DNA from 2 places in the Bradyrhizobium sp. T-1 genome. Region 2 is predicted to be linked to the other one. Evidence: riboswitches for the same ligand, from Rfam matches in the RefSeq annotation. Region 2 holds a riboswitch; the other holds the start of a gene.
What was found. Region 2 has a riboswitch for glycine ahead of gcvT (glycine cleavage system aminomethyltransferase GcvT). Riboswitches for the same ligand answer to the same signal wherever they lie in the genome.
Positions count from the first base shown of each region.

Region 1 (7,794 bases), 1.4 Mb from region 2:
GAGCGTCAGCACATCAGCGCCCGCTGCGTAGGCGGCCGCGCGCTGGACCGGGTTGCGCGCCGCGACATGAACACGGGCCCCGAGGCCGACCAGCGTCTTCGTCAACAGCGAGCCGATCGTGCCTTGGCCGACCAGGCAGACATTGGATTTGTGGATGGTGATCTGCGTATTCTCGATGATCACCTTCAATACGCCCTCGACGATCGCCGGGCCGCGCAGCAGCATCAGGTCGACATCCCACTCGTATTCATGCAACGTAATGTCGAGGGCTTCGCAGTGAGTCTTGAGGTTGCGGTCGGCCCAACCGAGTATGATGCTGGCGGACGGTCTCATGCCGGCCAGCATCTCGCGCGTCGGAATGATCCTTTCGGGGCACTTCGGCGCAAACAGCGCGCCTTCCGCGCTGATGCCTGGAATCGGAAAGAGCGCGATGTCAGCCCCCTTCAGCGCGTCGGCTGCGTCGGTAGCATGATAGACGCCCTCGATGCCCTCATCGGGCCATGGAAAGCCGTACGCACGAACGACGGCACCAGCCCTCACGGCACAACGGGCAATCTCCTGTTCGCGTGCGTCGCCGGCGACTATGGCGATTACTGTGTTGTGCCAGGTCATGATGCCCTCACCTTCTCGATGAGCTGATCCCTGGACATGCCGGAGATGCCCATCGCTTCTGCGGTCCGCCCACCGATCCGATAGTCTGTTCCGACAACGGTCTGCGCGAGCCGATAGAGCGAAGCCGCCACCGGCACATCTACGTCTGCGATCCGCGCAAATTCGAGGAATGGGAGGAGGCCATGCCCGAAGTCCTCCTTATAGTAGCGGGACGCGAGCGAGTCTGGCCCCCTGATACGGCGATTGGCCGCGCCGCCGGCAATCGCTGCGCGGTAATCGGTAACGTCGACCACATCGGCTTCCACCGTACCGAGCAGCTTCATCTCCTCGATCAAGTTCGGCAATTGATGCCCGAAGGCACGGGCGACCGCCAGCCGCTCATCATCCAGTTGCCGCATCACCCGGGCGACGCCGGGCGTCATTGCGTCAACGTAGAAGGTGAAGTCACCACCGGTCGCTTCCACCCAGGCGGCGGCCAGCACTGCGCCCGGTGGGTGCAGGACCATGTTGACGTTGGAGAGATCGGAGGCGATGACGTCAGCAACGGGTGTAACGCCCGCATAGAGCTTTGCAGCCACCTCCAAAGCCTGTGCGCCGCCCTTGAGAGCCGCAGCCTTCAGCTGCTTCGCTCGACCGCTGATGCTGACACCATCGGGACGGTACTTGCGCGCGACATAGGTGAGCGTTGAGAACTCTGCTACCGGAGGCACCGCGCGGCCTGTGCGCGAATAGGTTTCGGCGAACTCCAACGCTCCGCCGGTGTGGCCGGGATTGAGCACGACCGGCCTGCTCGACGGCCAGCCAGCCTTGGCGAGTGCATTAGCTATGGCCGCGTGCGAGAACGTCGGCAGCGCAACCACCGCCACATCCGCTCCCGCTATGGCCGATTTCAGATCAGTCGTAATCAGGACAGGCTTGGCGATTCCGTCGCCGAGCTTTCCGTCAAACGCCACGCCTCCGAGCTTGAGATGCGGCTCGAGCGTTTCGGCGGAACGCCCCCAGAAGTGGACGGAGTGGCCCGCCAGGACCAACTCCGCAACCGATGCTGCGCCGCCCGCGCCCGCCCCGAGTACTGCAACCTTCATTCTGTCCTCCGCAGATCCAAGGGCAAACGCATCTGAATAATTTGATCACAGATTATGATCACAAATGCTGTTGTCAAGCCGAACGAGCACTTCCTTGCGAAAGAGGGCTATGCGATGGCGCATAGGCTCATGCCTGCATCGCTTATGCCATTCGATCGGCTTCCAAATGGAAGCGTTCCGCACGGTTTGCAGTCAATTCGCCGGCGACGCACTCGGCAACCATCTCCGCAGTTGCGGCCGAAAGTGTCCAACCCAGATGGCCGTGGCCGGTGTTGTAGAAAACCCCAGGCATCCTGCCCTTTCCGACCCGCGGCATCATATTGGGCATCATCGGACGCAATCCCGCCCAAGGCACCACCCTGTTGGTATCAACGGACGGGAACAGCGCCCGTGTCCAGTCGACCAGCGGCTTGATGCGGTCCTGGCGTATGTCGCGATTCATGCCGTTGAGCTCCGCCGTCCCCGCGACGCGGAAGCGATCGGCGCCCAGTCGGCTGGTGACGATCTTGGCGCCGTCATCGAGCAGGCTGACCCAGGGAGCCGCCTTCCTGCTCTGCTCGTCGTCAAGATGCACGGTGATAGAATAGCCCTTCACCGGATAGATGTTCAGGCGATCGCCGAGCATCGCCGCAAAGTTGCGGCTCGCCGAACCTGCGCATATGACGACCCCATCGGCCTCGATGATCTGATCGACCCGCCCTTGGTCGCCGGAAGGCGCGTCATGCGAGTATTCGATGCAATGGACACCGTCCCGATCGATCCGCCTCACTGTGGCGTCAAAGATGAAGCGGGCGCCTCGCCGCTCGCATACCTTGGCCAAACCGTAGGTGAACTTATGGATGTCGCCGGTGGAATCCGACGGGGTGTAGAAGCCGCCAAAGAAATTGCCATGCAGGGCTGGCTCGATCGACTTCACCTCCGCGGCGGTGACTGGGCGACGATCCAGCCCTCCGTCCACCAGAATTGCATTGACCTTCAGTGCCTGCTGGAAGCTCGCCTTGTCTCGATAGATGTGCAGGATACCGCGACGCTCGTGATCGAAGTCGATGCCCTCGCGCTCGGCAATCGCGAACAGATGCTCGCGCGCAGCAATGGCGAGCCGCACGGTCTCAATTGTATTGTTGCGATAGCTTCCGATGTTGAGGACGAATTCGCCAAGCCAGGCATATTTGTGCCAGGTGGGCGCAGGATTCATCAGGAGCGGCGCATCGCGCCTCAGCATCCACTTCACTCCCTTGAAAACCGTCGACCAGCTATTCCAGACCTCGGCATTGCTTGCCGAAAGCTGGCCGCCGTTGGCGAACGAGGTCTCCATTCCGGCATACCGCTGCCGGTCGATCACCGTGACGGAATAGCCGCGATTGAGAAGGGAATAGGCAGTGGTGACGCCGGTGATACCAGCGCCGATGATGGCGATATGGGGCATTTGCTCTCTCCGCGATAGAAAATGGGAGCGGGCCGAAGCCCGCGGCTCATCCCCAATCTGTCGCTGTACCTGAGAGATTGGCCGCGACGGCTTGGCCGTTGCGGCGGTCCCCTTCGGTGGGCACTCGCAGTGCCGCTCTCCAGATCGTTCAGCTGCACGGTCACCTCTGCCTGAGAGTTTCCTGGGGGTTGCTCCTTCGGCGCCGGTCAATACCGCCACGGCGGCGACCGGTCTCTTCCATGCAGCCTCTTGAACGTGTGTTGTCCTTCTGCCTTGCGCCCCCGCCACGGAAGGCGATCTATCAATTCCCTTCGTCGTAGAGTGTGGTGGATGTTTCGACCTGTTCGTCATGCAGACCGGCGCGCTCGACCGCCGCCGCCGCGAGTTCGCGAGCCTTGCGCCGAATCTGCGCCTCATCGACGCCCTGCACCTTTCCGTCGGCGTACGACACCTTGCCGTCGACCCACGTCTGGGAGATCGAAGCGGTCGATGCCGAGAACACCAGCGCTTGCAGCGGATCGTAGAACGGCGTCCACTCCACGTGATCGAGATCAAACAGGATGAGATCAGCCTTCTTGCCGATCTCCAGCGAACCGATCTCGTCGTCCCACATCAACGCCTTCGCACCTTCGATGGTCGCGGCGCGCAAGGCCTGCCGCGCCGTAAAGATGTCGGGTTGCAAGCGTGCATCCTTGAACATGCCTGCGACGATCAGCATCTGCCGCATCAGATTCATGTTGCCGGCGGCCGACACACCGTCGGTGCCGAGTCCAACCTTCACGCCCGCCTTCACCATCTCCGGATATTTGCCGATGGCAGTTGCACCCTTGCCAAGCTTGAACGACGAGCACGGGCAGAAGGCGACGCTGGCACCACGATCGGCAAGTAGGCGAACCTCTTCGTCCGACACCGCCGCACCATGGGCGATCACCAGGTTTTTCCGGATGCCCCCCGCCTTGTCGATACGGGTGATCGGCCAGGAGCCGTATTTCTTCTCGCAGACCCTCGCCTCTTCGATCGACGTTGCGAGGTGGTAGGTCGTGCCGACACCTAGCCGCTCGGCAAGCTTCACGGCGCCCACATGGAGCTCGAGGCTGCACGGCTCCTTGCCCTCGATATTAACCCAGCAACGAGCACGGCCATCGAGGGCCCCGTTGTAGCGGATGACGCAGTCTTCCAGGACCTTGAGCGCCGCTTCGGCGTTCGGGAAGAAATGATGATCAACCATTTCCTTGGTCCAGCCACGGGGGAGCTCGGGCGGGGGATTGTCGGCGGCGTGGCGCCCGGTGATGCCACGAATGCCTACCTTTTCCATCGCGCGAACGACGATTCCGGGGTCGTATTGTGACCCCATGTCGAGGAAGCAGGTGGTGCCACAGCGCAGCATCTCCGTAATGCCGAGCAGCGCGCCCCAGTATTCGTCCTCTTCGGTGATGTGAGCGTAAAACGGCTTCGCCCAGTGGAAGACCCAGGCGCGTGTGTTGAGATTATCCGGGAATACCGCGCGCGACAGCGTCTCCGAAAGATGAACGTGGCTGTCGACGAAGCCGGGACAGGCGCCGAGCATCCTGCCATCGACCACCTTGTCGAAGCTGGCGTTCTTGTGCCGCGCCGCCACCTCTCGAGAAGGGCCTATATCGGCGATGCGGTCGTTCTCCACCACGAGGCTGGCATTGCGCAGGACCGTATCGTTCTTGTCGACCGTGAAAGCGAAGTTCAAGTCCTTGATCAGTGTGCGCATGCCTCTTCACCCAATACTTGCTTTCGCGGACTGTATGCCTGGCTCCCCGCCGTGACGACGGGAAATTTTCGGCAGCGCGATCGGACGAAACCATTCGTCCGATCGTTTGCGGACCGAAGAATCGCCGCTAGGCGACCGCGGCCCGCTTCACCGCTCCGCCTTTCTTGGCGGTTCCGGTGGGAATCAGCCGATCGGTGTTGGCGTAATCCGACAGCAACTCCGAGCCTTTGGCGGTCACCAGCAACATGTCCTTGTTCTGCATGCCGAAGCCATGGCCGGTGTCGTAGCAGAGCGGCTCGAAACCGAGCACCATGTTTTCCTCCAGCGGCGCGTCACTTCCCGGCTTACCCAGCACCGGTGTCACTCCGAGGTAAGGATCCTCGTGAAGGTGCAGGCCGATGCCGTGCCCCACGAAGGAAATCGGCGGCAGATTGAGCTTGCTCAGCTTGGCGATGAACGCATCGTAGATCTCGCGACAGCTCGCGCCAGGCTTCACTTTCTCCATGATCTCGTACTTGCACTCGACCAGATGCGCCCAGATCTTTTCGGCCACGGGTGGCGCCTCGCCGACGAACGCCGTACGACAGACGCCGGCCTGGTAACCGTCGATGACGGAGAAGATTTCCACGCGACAGATGTCGCCGCGCTTCAGGATGCGCTCCGACGGGCCGACATTGGGCAACACGCTGCGTTCGCCGGTCGCCACGATCATGAGCTTGAAGTGATCGGCCCCCAGGGAATACACATTGCGGGTGAGATGGCCCGCGATGTCCATCTCGGAATCGCCTTCATCGACCACCGCGAGCGTATCCGTTATGGCCTGATCGGCAATCCGGGAGAGCCTGCGCAGAAGCGCAATTTCCCCCGGTGTCTTGATTTGACGAAGCCGCGCCAGGATCGGCTCAGCGTGCTCGAATTTCGCCGCCGGCATGGCCTTCATCAGCCGGGCAAAGTCACCGGCGGGCAGGTAGTCCATCTCGAGGCCGATGCGAGCCTGACCGAGACCGAGACCGGCCAGCTGATCGGCAAGCACAATCATCGGATCGTCGCTGAACTCGGCCCAGATGCGGGTCGGCACGTCCGGCTGGCGGCGCTTGATGGTCGACGCCTCCATATCGACGCCGAACAGGGCCTTGCGGCCGTCGGCGGTGACGATGGTCATGGCATGGCGGTGACGGATGAGAGGTTGCGAGGGGACCACGAACCCGGCGGTATAGGAGAAGTTCTCCGGCGAGGAGCAGATGATGGCATCGAGCCCATACCGGGACATTGACTCGACCTGCTTCGCGACGATTTCTGCCCGCATGATTTCTCCTCTTCTCTCCAGGCTTCTTTGTTCCGCGCTCAATCACGCACGCGGTATTTCTCGATTTTCTTGAGATCGACATCGATGCCCATCCCGGGGCCGGATGGAACCATGATCGCGCCGTCGACCACCTTCATCGGCTCGACGAGCAGATCATCCTTGTAGTAGATGCCACCAACCTGACCGTGCTGGAATTCCGCCGGCGTCGAAACCGGAATGACGCAGGACAATGTGACGGCCGGCGATGCCGCGGCGAGCTGGACGTTGGCGAGATTGCCGATGCCCGTTTCGATCGAGCCGTTGACGTTGCAGATGATGCCTGCGGCGCGGCACACCGCACCGACTTCCGTCGCCTTGTACAGACCGCCGGCCTTTGTCGTGTAGATGGACACGATCTGGATTCCGCCGGACCGGACGATCTGGATCGAGTCATGAGCATTCCACGCCGACTCGTCGGCCATCACCGGCGCGTCGATGCGACGACCGACCTCGGCAATGCGCTCGATTCCCATGACCGGCTGCTCGACATATTTCAGCCGGTTCTTCTCCATCCGCCGAACGACCTGCACCGCCTCTCCCGGCGTCTTGTAGCCTTCGTTTGCATCGACGCAGATTTCGACGGCGTCGCCAGCGACCTCTCGCACGGCGTTGACCATGGCGACATCCCGGTCGGGCTCGACCCCGATCTTCACCTTGATGGTGCGCACCCCCTCCTTCACGAGCTTTGCGACCTCGAGACGGGCCTCTTCGATCGAGATCAACCCGATGGAATGCGTCACCGGCACACGATCGCGCGCCTGTCCGCCGAGCAGGGTGGAGACGGGAACACCGAGCCAGCGACCAGCCAGATCGTAGGCGGCGAATTCGACGGCGGCCTTGGAATAGGGATACCCCCTGATGATGGCATCCATCCGCGCATGCAGCTCGGCAATATTGCCGAGCTCGACGCCGACAACGGCTGGCGCGAGATAGGTGTCGATCACGGTGCGGGTGATGAGCGCGGATTCGCCAAAGTAGCGCCCGAATTCGCCGCCCCAGTCCTTAAGTGCCGGCGCTTCGCCCCAACCGACCCTGCCGTCGCTGTCCACCATCTTGACGATGACGTATCGGCCGATCACCTCGGTCAGCCCCGCCCATTTGTGCTCGCGCCGCGTCGGCAGTTGAACAATCAATGTTTCGATGGATTTGATCGTGGGCAAACCGGCCTGCCTTTATCTGTTGTCGCTGCGAATTAGGCTCGATACACTGGCATTGCGATCTCTTAGTGTGATCACACTTTATGATCATGTAAATGGAAGATCAAGTGCCGCAGCACCGAATTCTCGCCCGACATGGTGCTGCGCTGCGAAGTCGCGGCCAGAGGGGGAACGAATTGACCATCGTCGAAACAACCAACTATTTCGCCAAAGACGGCCAAGCGCCGGTGGTGCTCCAACAACGACGAAGAGCGACAGCGATCAGGCGCGCGCTCGGCCTCGAGCCCGGAGACATTTTCGTTCTGCGCGAGGGCAACGGGCCCGATGTCCGATGGGAATGCAGATTTCCGTCTCGCGAAGCCTATGAGGCCGATCTTGCCGTCCGGGGCGGCTCCGAGGCATTTGCGGAAGCGCGCCAGACGATGCAT
Region 1 covers NZ_CM132115.1:1,799,007-1,806,800, reverse strand. The annotation lists gene ACWAT4_RS08735 (dipicolinate synthase subunit DpsA) at 1-612, opposite strand, end outside; gene ACWAT4_RS08730 (NAD/NADP octopine/nopaline dehydrogenase family protein) at 609-1,697, opposite strand; gene ACWAT4_RS08725 (D-amino acid dehydrogenase) at 1,840-3,123, opposite strand; glycine riboswitch at 3,271-3,373, opposite strand; gene ACWAT4_RS08720 (amidohydrolase family protein) at 3,425-4,864, opposite strand; gene ACWAT4_RS08715 (M24 family metallopeptidase) at 4,992-6,170, opposite strand; gene ACWAT4_RS08710 (mandelate racemase/muconate lactonizing enzyme family protein) at 6,209-7,369, opposite strand; gene ACWAT4_RS08705 (hypothetical protein) at 7,543-7,794, shown strand, end outside.
Region 1: it holds a riboswitch for glycine, as region 2 does, so the genes downstream of both, ACWAT4_RS08725 (D-amino acid dehydrogenase) here and gcvT (glycine cleavage system aminomethyltransferase GcvT) in region 2, are expected to answer to the same signal.

Region 2 (7,794 bases):
CCGGATCATCTGGCAGTACATCAAGGACAAGCTGATCAACCCCTTCCTGGATGTCGAGCTGCAATATTTCGACCTGGGCATGGAGTACCGCGACCACACCAACGATCAGGTGACCATCGACGCCGCCGAGGCGATCAAGAAGGTCGGCGTCGGCGTCAAGTGCGCCACCATCACCCCGGACGAGGCCCGGGTGAAGGAGTTCAACCTCAAGCAGATGTGGAAGTCGCCGAACGGCACCATCCGCAACATTCTCGGCGGCTGTATCTTCCGCGAGCCGATCATCTGCAAGAACGTGCCGCGCCTGGTTCCCGGCTGGACCAAGCCGATCATCATCGGCCGCCACGCCTATGGCGACCAGTACCGCGCCACCGACATCAAGTTTCCGGGCAAGGGTACCCTCTCGCTGAAGTTCGTCGGCGAGGACGGCACCGTGATCGAGAAGGAAGTGTTCAAGGCTCCAGGCGCCGGCGTCGCCATGGAGATGTACAATCTCGACGACTCCATCATCGACTTCGCCCGCGCCTCGTTCAACTACGGCCTGCTGCGCGGCTATCCGGTCTATCTCTCGACCAAGAACACGATTCTGAAGGTCTATGACGGCCGCTTCAAGGACATCTTCCAGGAGATCTTCGACAAGGAGTTCAAGAAGGAGTTCGACGCCAAGGGCCTGACCTACGAGCACCGCCTGATCGACGACATGGTCGCCTCGGCGCTGAAGTGGTCCGGCGGCTACGTCTGGGCCTGTAAGAACTATGACGGCGACGTGCAGTCCGACACCGTCGCACAGGGCTACGGCTCGCTCGGCCTGATGACCTCGGTGCTGCTCACCCCCGACGGCAAGACCGTGGAAGCCGAAGCCGCCCACGGCACGGTGACCCGCCACTACCGCGAGCACCAGAAGGGCAAGGAGACCTCGACCAACTCGATCGCGTCGATCTTCGCCTGGACCCGTGGCCTGTCGCACCGCGCCAAGCTCGACAACAATGCCGAGCTCGCCAAGTTCGCGACCACGCTGGAGAAGGTCTGCGTCGATACGGTCGAAGAAGGCTACATGACCAAGGACCTCGCGCTGCTGGTCGGCGCCGACCAGCGCTGGCTGTCGACCACCGGCTTCCTCGACAAGGTCGCTGACAACCTCGTGAAGGCGATGGCGGCCTAAGCTGCCATCCGCATTTCCGCCCGACTGGGCCAGACATCATCACGGGCCGCGTCTTTGAGCGCGGCCCGTTCTTTTTTATGAGAGCCCTTCGCGGAGAGATGCGACCATGTCGACCAAGCTTGCCGTCCCCTGTCTGATGTTGCTCGCGGCCATGATCGGGCCGGCCGCTGCCGCGGAGACGCTTCCCGAGTCCATTGCCGCGCCCGGCGAGAGCGTCGTGCTCAGCGTCCACGCCGAGGGGGCGCAGGTCTATGAGTGCAAGGCTGGCACCGACGGCAAGCTCGCCTGGGCCTTCCGCGAGCCGATCGCGACGCTGCTGTCCGAGGGCAAGACCATCGGCCGTCACTATGCGGGGCCGAACTGGGAGCACGCCGACGGCAGCGCCGTCGCCGCCAAGGCAGCCGGCAACGCGCCGGGCGCCACCGCGGCCGACATCCCGTGGCTCAAGCTCGAAGTCACCGCCCACCGCGGCAGCGGCCTGCTGACGCCGGTCACCACCGTCCAGCGCATCAATACCCATGGCGGCAAGCTCGACGGCGCGTGCGACAAGGCCGGCGAGTTCAAGAGCGCGCCCTACTCGGCCGAATATGTCTTCCTGAAGAAGGGCTGACCGGTCAGCGGTCGTCGCCCTCGCGCTCCCCTTGCGCGAGCTCTGCGGGGGCCAGATCGCCGCCGGTCTCCTCCAGCCGCGCCTTGGCCGTCCTGTGGACATGCGCTGCGAGCGTCGGCATGCGCGCGATCAGGGCATGAAAATCCTGGGCATCGAGCACGAGCAGCCGCGTCTTGCGCGTCGCGGTCACGGTGCCGCTCCGCTTCGTTTTATGCAGCAGCGCGATCTCGCCGAAGAAGGTGCCGTCGGCGAGCCGCACATGCTGGCTCGGCAGCGCGATCTCGACCTCGCCGGCGGTGATGAAATACATCGACGATGCCGCATCGCCCCGCCGCACCAGGATCTCGCCCTGCTCGACGGTGCGGGCACGCAGGAGCCGCATGATGTCGGCGATCTCCGCGGCCGACAGATGCGAGAACAGCGGCACGCGCGCCAGCATGCCCCAGGTCACGACGAAGTCGCGCCGCTTCACCTCTTCGGCAAAGGCGGTCGAGATGATCGCGACCGGCAGCGCGATCATGGCGAAGCCGCTGATGATGGTGAAGACGGAGATGATCTTTCCGAGCGCCGTCACCGGCACGACGTCGCCATAGCCGACGGTGCCGAGCGTCACGATCGCCCACCACATCGCCTGTGGGATGGTGCCGAGCTTGTCCGGCTGCACGTCGCGCTCGATTGCGTAGAGCAGCGAGGCGAACGTCAGGACCGCGCCGGCCAGGATGACGAGGCAGCCGATCAACGCGCGCCGCTCGGCATGCACGGCGGCGAGCAGCGAGCGCATCGCCGGCGAGTATCGTATCAGCTTGAAGAATGGCAGCACACCGAGTGCGGCCAGCGTCGCGTGCCGGCCGGCGGTCAGCACGACCGCAGCGGGCAGAAATGCCATGAAGTCGATGATGCCGAGCGCCGAAAAAGCGTAGCCGAGCCGGTCGGCGAGCGCCGAGGCCTTGCGCGGCGTGTGGCCCGCCACCGTCCAGAGACGCGCGGCATATTCCAGCGCGAACACGATCACGCAGAGGATGGTGATGCCCGAGAACAGCACGCCGAATTGCGCATCCAGCTCCGGCACCGAGGCGAGCACCATCGCGACCACATTGAGCACGATGACGCCGATGATGATCTGGATGAAGCGCGACCCGATCGAGTAGGCGAGCGGATCGTGCTCCAGCAATTCATAGAGGCGATCCCTCAAATTGGGATCACGAAGCCCACGTCCTCGCGGAACGAGGCGCACGGCGCTTACGCAGCCCCCATCGCTTTTTCAATCGCCGTCAGCGCCTCGGACGCCTTGGCGCCGTCAGGGCCGCCGGCCTGCGCCATGTCGGGCCGGCCGCCGCCGCCCTTGCCGCCGAGTGCCTCGGAGGCGACGCGCACCAGGTTCACGGCATTGAAGCGCGCGGTGAGATCGGCGGTGACGCCGACCACGACGCCGGCCTTGCCGTCCTCGGTGACGCCGACGATGGCGACCACACCGGAGCCGATCTGCTTCTTGCCGTCGTCGGCGAGGCTCTTGAGATCCTTCATCTCGATGCCCTCGACCGCACGCGCCATCAGCTTGACGCCGCCGGCCTCGCGCACGCCGCTCGCTGCGCCATTGCCGCCGGCGGCCGCGCCGCCACCCATCGCGAGCTTCTTGCGGGCATCGGAGAGCTCGCGCTCGAGCTTCTTGCGCTCCTCCATCAGCGCGGTAATGCGCGCCGGGACGTCGTCGAGGGACGTGCGCAACTCGCTTGCCGCGGTCTTGGCCAGCGCCATGGTCTCGTTGGCGTGCCGGCGCGCGTAGTTGCCGGTCAGCGCCTCGATACGGCGCACGCCGGAGGCGACCGCGCTCTCGCCGGTCAGCGTGATCAGGCCGATATCGCCGGTGCGCCGCACATGCGTGCCGCCGCAAAGCTCGACCGACCAGCCGAGCGCGTTGGCGCCGCGCTCGCGCGCGGTCTTGCCCATCGAGACGACGCGGACCTCGTCGCCATATTTCTCGCCGAACAGCGCGCGCGCGCCCGCCTCGCGCGCCTCGTCGACGCCCATCACGCGGGTGGTGACCTCGTCGTTCTCCAGCACCACGTCGTTGGCGATGTCCTCGACGCGGGCGAGCTCTTCCGCCGTGATCGGCTTCGGATGCACGAAGTCGAAGCGCAGACGATCCGGCGCCACCATCGAGCCGCGCTGGGCGATGTGGTCGCCGAGCACCTGGCGCAGCGCCTCGTGGATGAGATGCGTCGCCGAATGATGCGCGCGGATCGAGGAGCGCCGTGAATGATCGACCTCGAGCTGCAGCGCGGTGCCGACCTTCAGCTCGCCGCTCTCGACCGTGCCGACATGCACGAAGAAATCGCCGAGCTTCTTCTGCGTATCGGTGACGCGGAACTTGATACCGCCCTCGCCGATCAAAACGCCGGTGTCGCCGACCTGGCCGCCGGACTCCGCATAGAACGGCGTCTGGTTCAGCAGAAGCGCGCCGGTGTCGCCGGCCTTGAGGTGAGCCACTTCCTGCCCGTCCTTGACCAGCGCGGATACCACGCCCTCGGCGCTCTCGGTCTCGTAGCCCAGGAATTCGGTGGCCCCGAGCTTCTCGCGCAGCGGGAACCAGATCGCCTCGGAGGCCGCTTCGCCCGACCCTTTCCAGGACTCGCGCGCCTTGGCCTTCTGCCGCTCCATCGCGTCGGTGAACGCAGCCTGGTCGACGCCGATGCCGCGCGATTTCAGCGCGTCCTGCGTCAGATCGAGCGGGAAGCCGTAGGTGTCGTACAGCGTGAAGGCGACGTCGCCGTCGAACATGTCGCCCTTCTTCAAGGACGCCGACTTCTCGTCGAGAATGGCCAAGCCGCGCGACAGCGTCTTGCGGAAGCGGGTCTCTTCCAGCCGCAGCGTTTCCTCGATCAGGTTTTCCGCGCGCATCAAATCGGGATAGGCCTGGCCCATCTCGCGGACCAGCGCCCAGACCAGCCGGTGCATCAGCGGCTCCTTGGCACCGAGGAGCTGCGCATGACGCATCGCGCGGCGCATGATCCGGCGCAGCACGTAGCCGCGGCCCTCGTTCGAGGGCAGCACGCCGTCCGCGACCAGGAAGGCCGAGGAACGCAGATGGTCGGCGATGACGCGAAACGAGGCGACGGTCTGCTCGTTCGGCCCGCTGCCGAGCGCGGACGACGTCGCGTCGATCAGGTGGCGGAACAGGTCGGTCTCGAACACGCTGTCGACGCCCTGCATGATGCAGGCCATGCGCTCGAGGCCCATGCCGGTGTCGATCGAGGGACGCGGCAGATCCACGCGCTCCTCCTTCGTCACCTGCTCGTACTGCATGAACACGAGATTCCAGAATTCGAGGAAGCGGTCGCCGTCCTCTTCCGGCGAGCCCGGAGGACCGCCCCAGATGTGATCGCCGCGATCGATGAAGATCTCCGAGCACGGGCCGCACGGGCCGGTGTCGCCCATCGCCCAGAAATTGTCCGAGGTCGGGATGCGGATGATGCGGTCGTCGGAGAAGCCGGCGATCTTCTTCCAGAGCCCGTGCGCCTCGTCGTCGGTGTGGTAGACGGTGACGAGCAGCTTGTCCTTGTTGAGCCCAAAGTCCTTCGTGATCAGCTTCCAGGCCAGCTCGATCGCGCGCTCCTTGAAATAGTCGCCGAACGAGAAATTGCCGAGCATCTCGAAGAAGGTGAGATGGCGCGCGGTGTAGCCGACATTGTCGAGGTCGTTGTGCTTGCCGCCGGCGCGCACGCATTTCTGCGACGTGGTGGCGCGCTGATAGGGCCGCTTCTCGACGCCGGTAAAGACGTTCTTGAACTGCACCATGCCGGCATTGGTGAACATCAACGTCGGATCGTTGCGCGGCACCAATGGCGAGGACGACACGATCTCGTGGCCGTTCTCGGCAAAGAAGTTCAGAAAGGTCGACCTGATCTCGTTGACGCCGCTCATGTTCATCCAATCGGGTGTGCTTGGACCCGCTTTCCTGCCATCCAAACCGCCGGTTTGGGCTGATATCTGCGGATCAAAGCGCTTTTAGACAAGGCCAGCTTCGCTGTCCAGAAACTGTGCAAGGAGATCAGAGGGTTGCCGCAGGCGCGTAATCCCGTTGGAAAGCTGCAAAGGGCGCGTTGACAGGCTTGGCTGGCCTGTGGTCTGTACCCATCTGTATCGTACGGCCACGTCGGGAGAGACCGGCTACAGCTAGCCGGCGCCGAAGGAGCAACCGCCCCGGAAACTCTCAGGCAAAAGGACCGCGTGGCTTTGACGACATCTGGAAAGAGGCGCCGACGGGCTTGAGGTCCGGACTGCGTCCGCCGACGGGATAATACTCTCAGGCACAGCGACAGATGGGGCTTCGACTGGATCCATCGGGGAATCGTCCCCGGGGAACCGCCGAGGGCCCCTGTAATGCCTGCGCGTGACGACAAAGACTCCCTGAAACGTACCCCCCTCTACGACCTTCACGTGTCGCTCGGCGGCAAGATGGTGCCGTTCGCGGGCTATGACATGCCCGTGCAATACCCCGCGGGCGTGCTGAAAGAGCACCTCCATACCCGCAGCCAGGCCGGCCTGTTCGACGTCTCGCATATGGGCCAGATCGCGCTGCGGCCGAAGTCGGGCAAGGTTGAGGATGCCGCCCGCGCGCTGGAACGGCTGGTGCCGCAGGACATCGTGGCAATTGCGCCGGGCCGGCAGCGCTATGCCCAGTTCACCAATGCCGATGGCGGCATTCTGGACGATCTGATGGTCGCCAATTTCGGCGATCACCTGTTCCTGGTGGTCAACGCCGCCTGCAAGCCCGAGGACGAGGCGCATCTGCGCGCGAATCTCTCCGACGACTGCATTATCGATTCGCTCGCCGATCGCGCGCTGATCGCGCTGCAGGGCCCGAAGGCCGAAACGGCGCTGGCCAAATTGTGTGCAGCGGCGCCCGCCATGAAGTTCATGGATGCCGGCCCGCACGAGGTCGCCGGCCTCGCCTGCTTCGTCTCGCGCTCGGGCTATACCGGCGAGGACGGGTTCGAGATTTCGGTCCCCGCTGGCGATGCCGAGCGCCTCGCCAAAACGCTGCTCGAAAACCCCGACGTGATGCCGATCGGCCTCGGCGCCCGTGACAGCCTGCGGCTGGAAGCCGGGCTCTGTCTCTACGGCCACGACATCGACACCGCGACCACGCCGGTCGAGGCCGCGCTGGAATGGTCGGTGCAGAAGAGCCGCCGCACCGGCGGCGCCCGCGCCGGCGGTTTTCCCGGCGCCGAAAAAATCCTCGCTCATTTCGACAACGGCGCATCGCGCCGCCGCGTCGGTCTCCGCACTGAGGGCCGCGCCCCGGTGCGCGAGGGCGCGCTGCTGTTTGCCGATAGCGCGGGCGGCGCGCCGATTGGCAAGGTCACCTCGGGCGGTTTTGGCCCGAGCCTGAATGCGCCGGTTGCGATGGGCTACGTGCCCGCGAGCCTGAGCGCGCTCGATACGAAACTCTTCGCGGAGGTGCGCGGCCAATTTCTGCCGCTCACCGTCGCCGCCATGCCCTTCGTGAAAAACACCTACAAACGCTGACGCATGATGAGATCGAGCACAGCTGGCGGCCCCGAGGTCACCTCTCCCCAACGGGGAGAGGTCGGATCGCATCTGGCGATGCGGAGCATCGTCCAGTGCAATGCGGGTGAGGGGCCGCGGCACTCCATGAGATCAGAACCCCTCACCCGGATCGCATCTTGCGATGCGATCCGACCTCTCCCTACGGGAGAGGTGAACTCAGTCCCCGGCTCTCGACCAAACTCCACCGCTTCAGGGAACCAACAATGACCACGACGCTGTACACTTCCGACCATGAATGGCTGGCGATCGAGGGCGATGTCGCCACCGTCGGCATCACCGATTACGCGCAGTCGCAGCTCGGCGACGTCGTGTTCGTCGAACTGCCCAAGATCGGCCGCACCCTGAAGAAGGCGGAAGCCGCCGCCGTCGTGGAATCGGTGAAGGCCGCCTCCGACGTCTACGCGCCGATCTCCGGCGACGTGCTCGAGACCAACGAGGCGCTCGCCGCAGAGCC
Region 2 covers NZ_CM132115.1:3,188,972-3,196,765, reverse strand. The annotation lists gene ACWAT4_RS15200 (NADP-dependent isocitrate dehydrogenase) at 1-1,159, shown strand, start outside; gene ACWAT4_RS15195 (DUF3455 domain-containing protein) at 1,266-1,769, shown strand; gene ACWAT4_RS15190 (cyclic nucleotide-gated ion channel) at 1,774-3,003, opposite strand; gene alaS (alanine--tRNA ligase) at 3,009-5,690, opposite strand; glycine riboswitch at 5,914-6,004, shown strand; gene gcvT (glycine cleavage system aminomethyltransferase GcvT) at 6,150-7,298, shown strand; gene gcvH (glycine cleavage system protein GcvH) at 7,544-7,794, shown strand, end outside.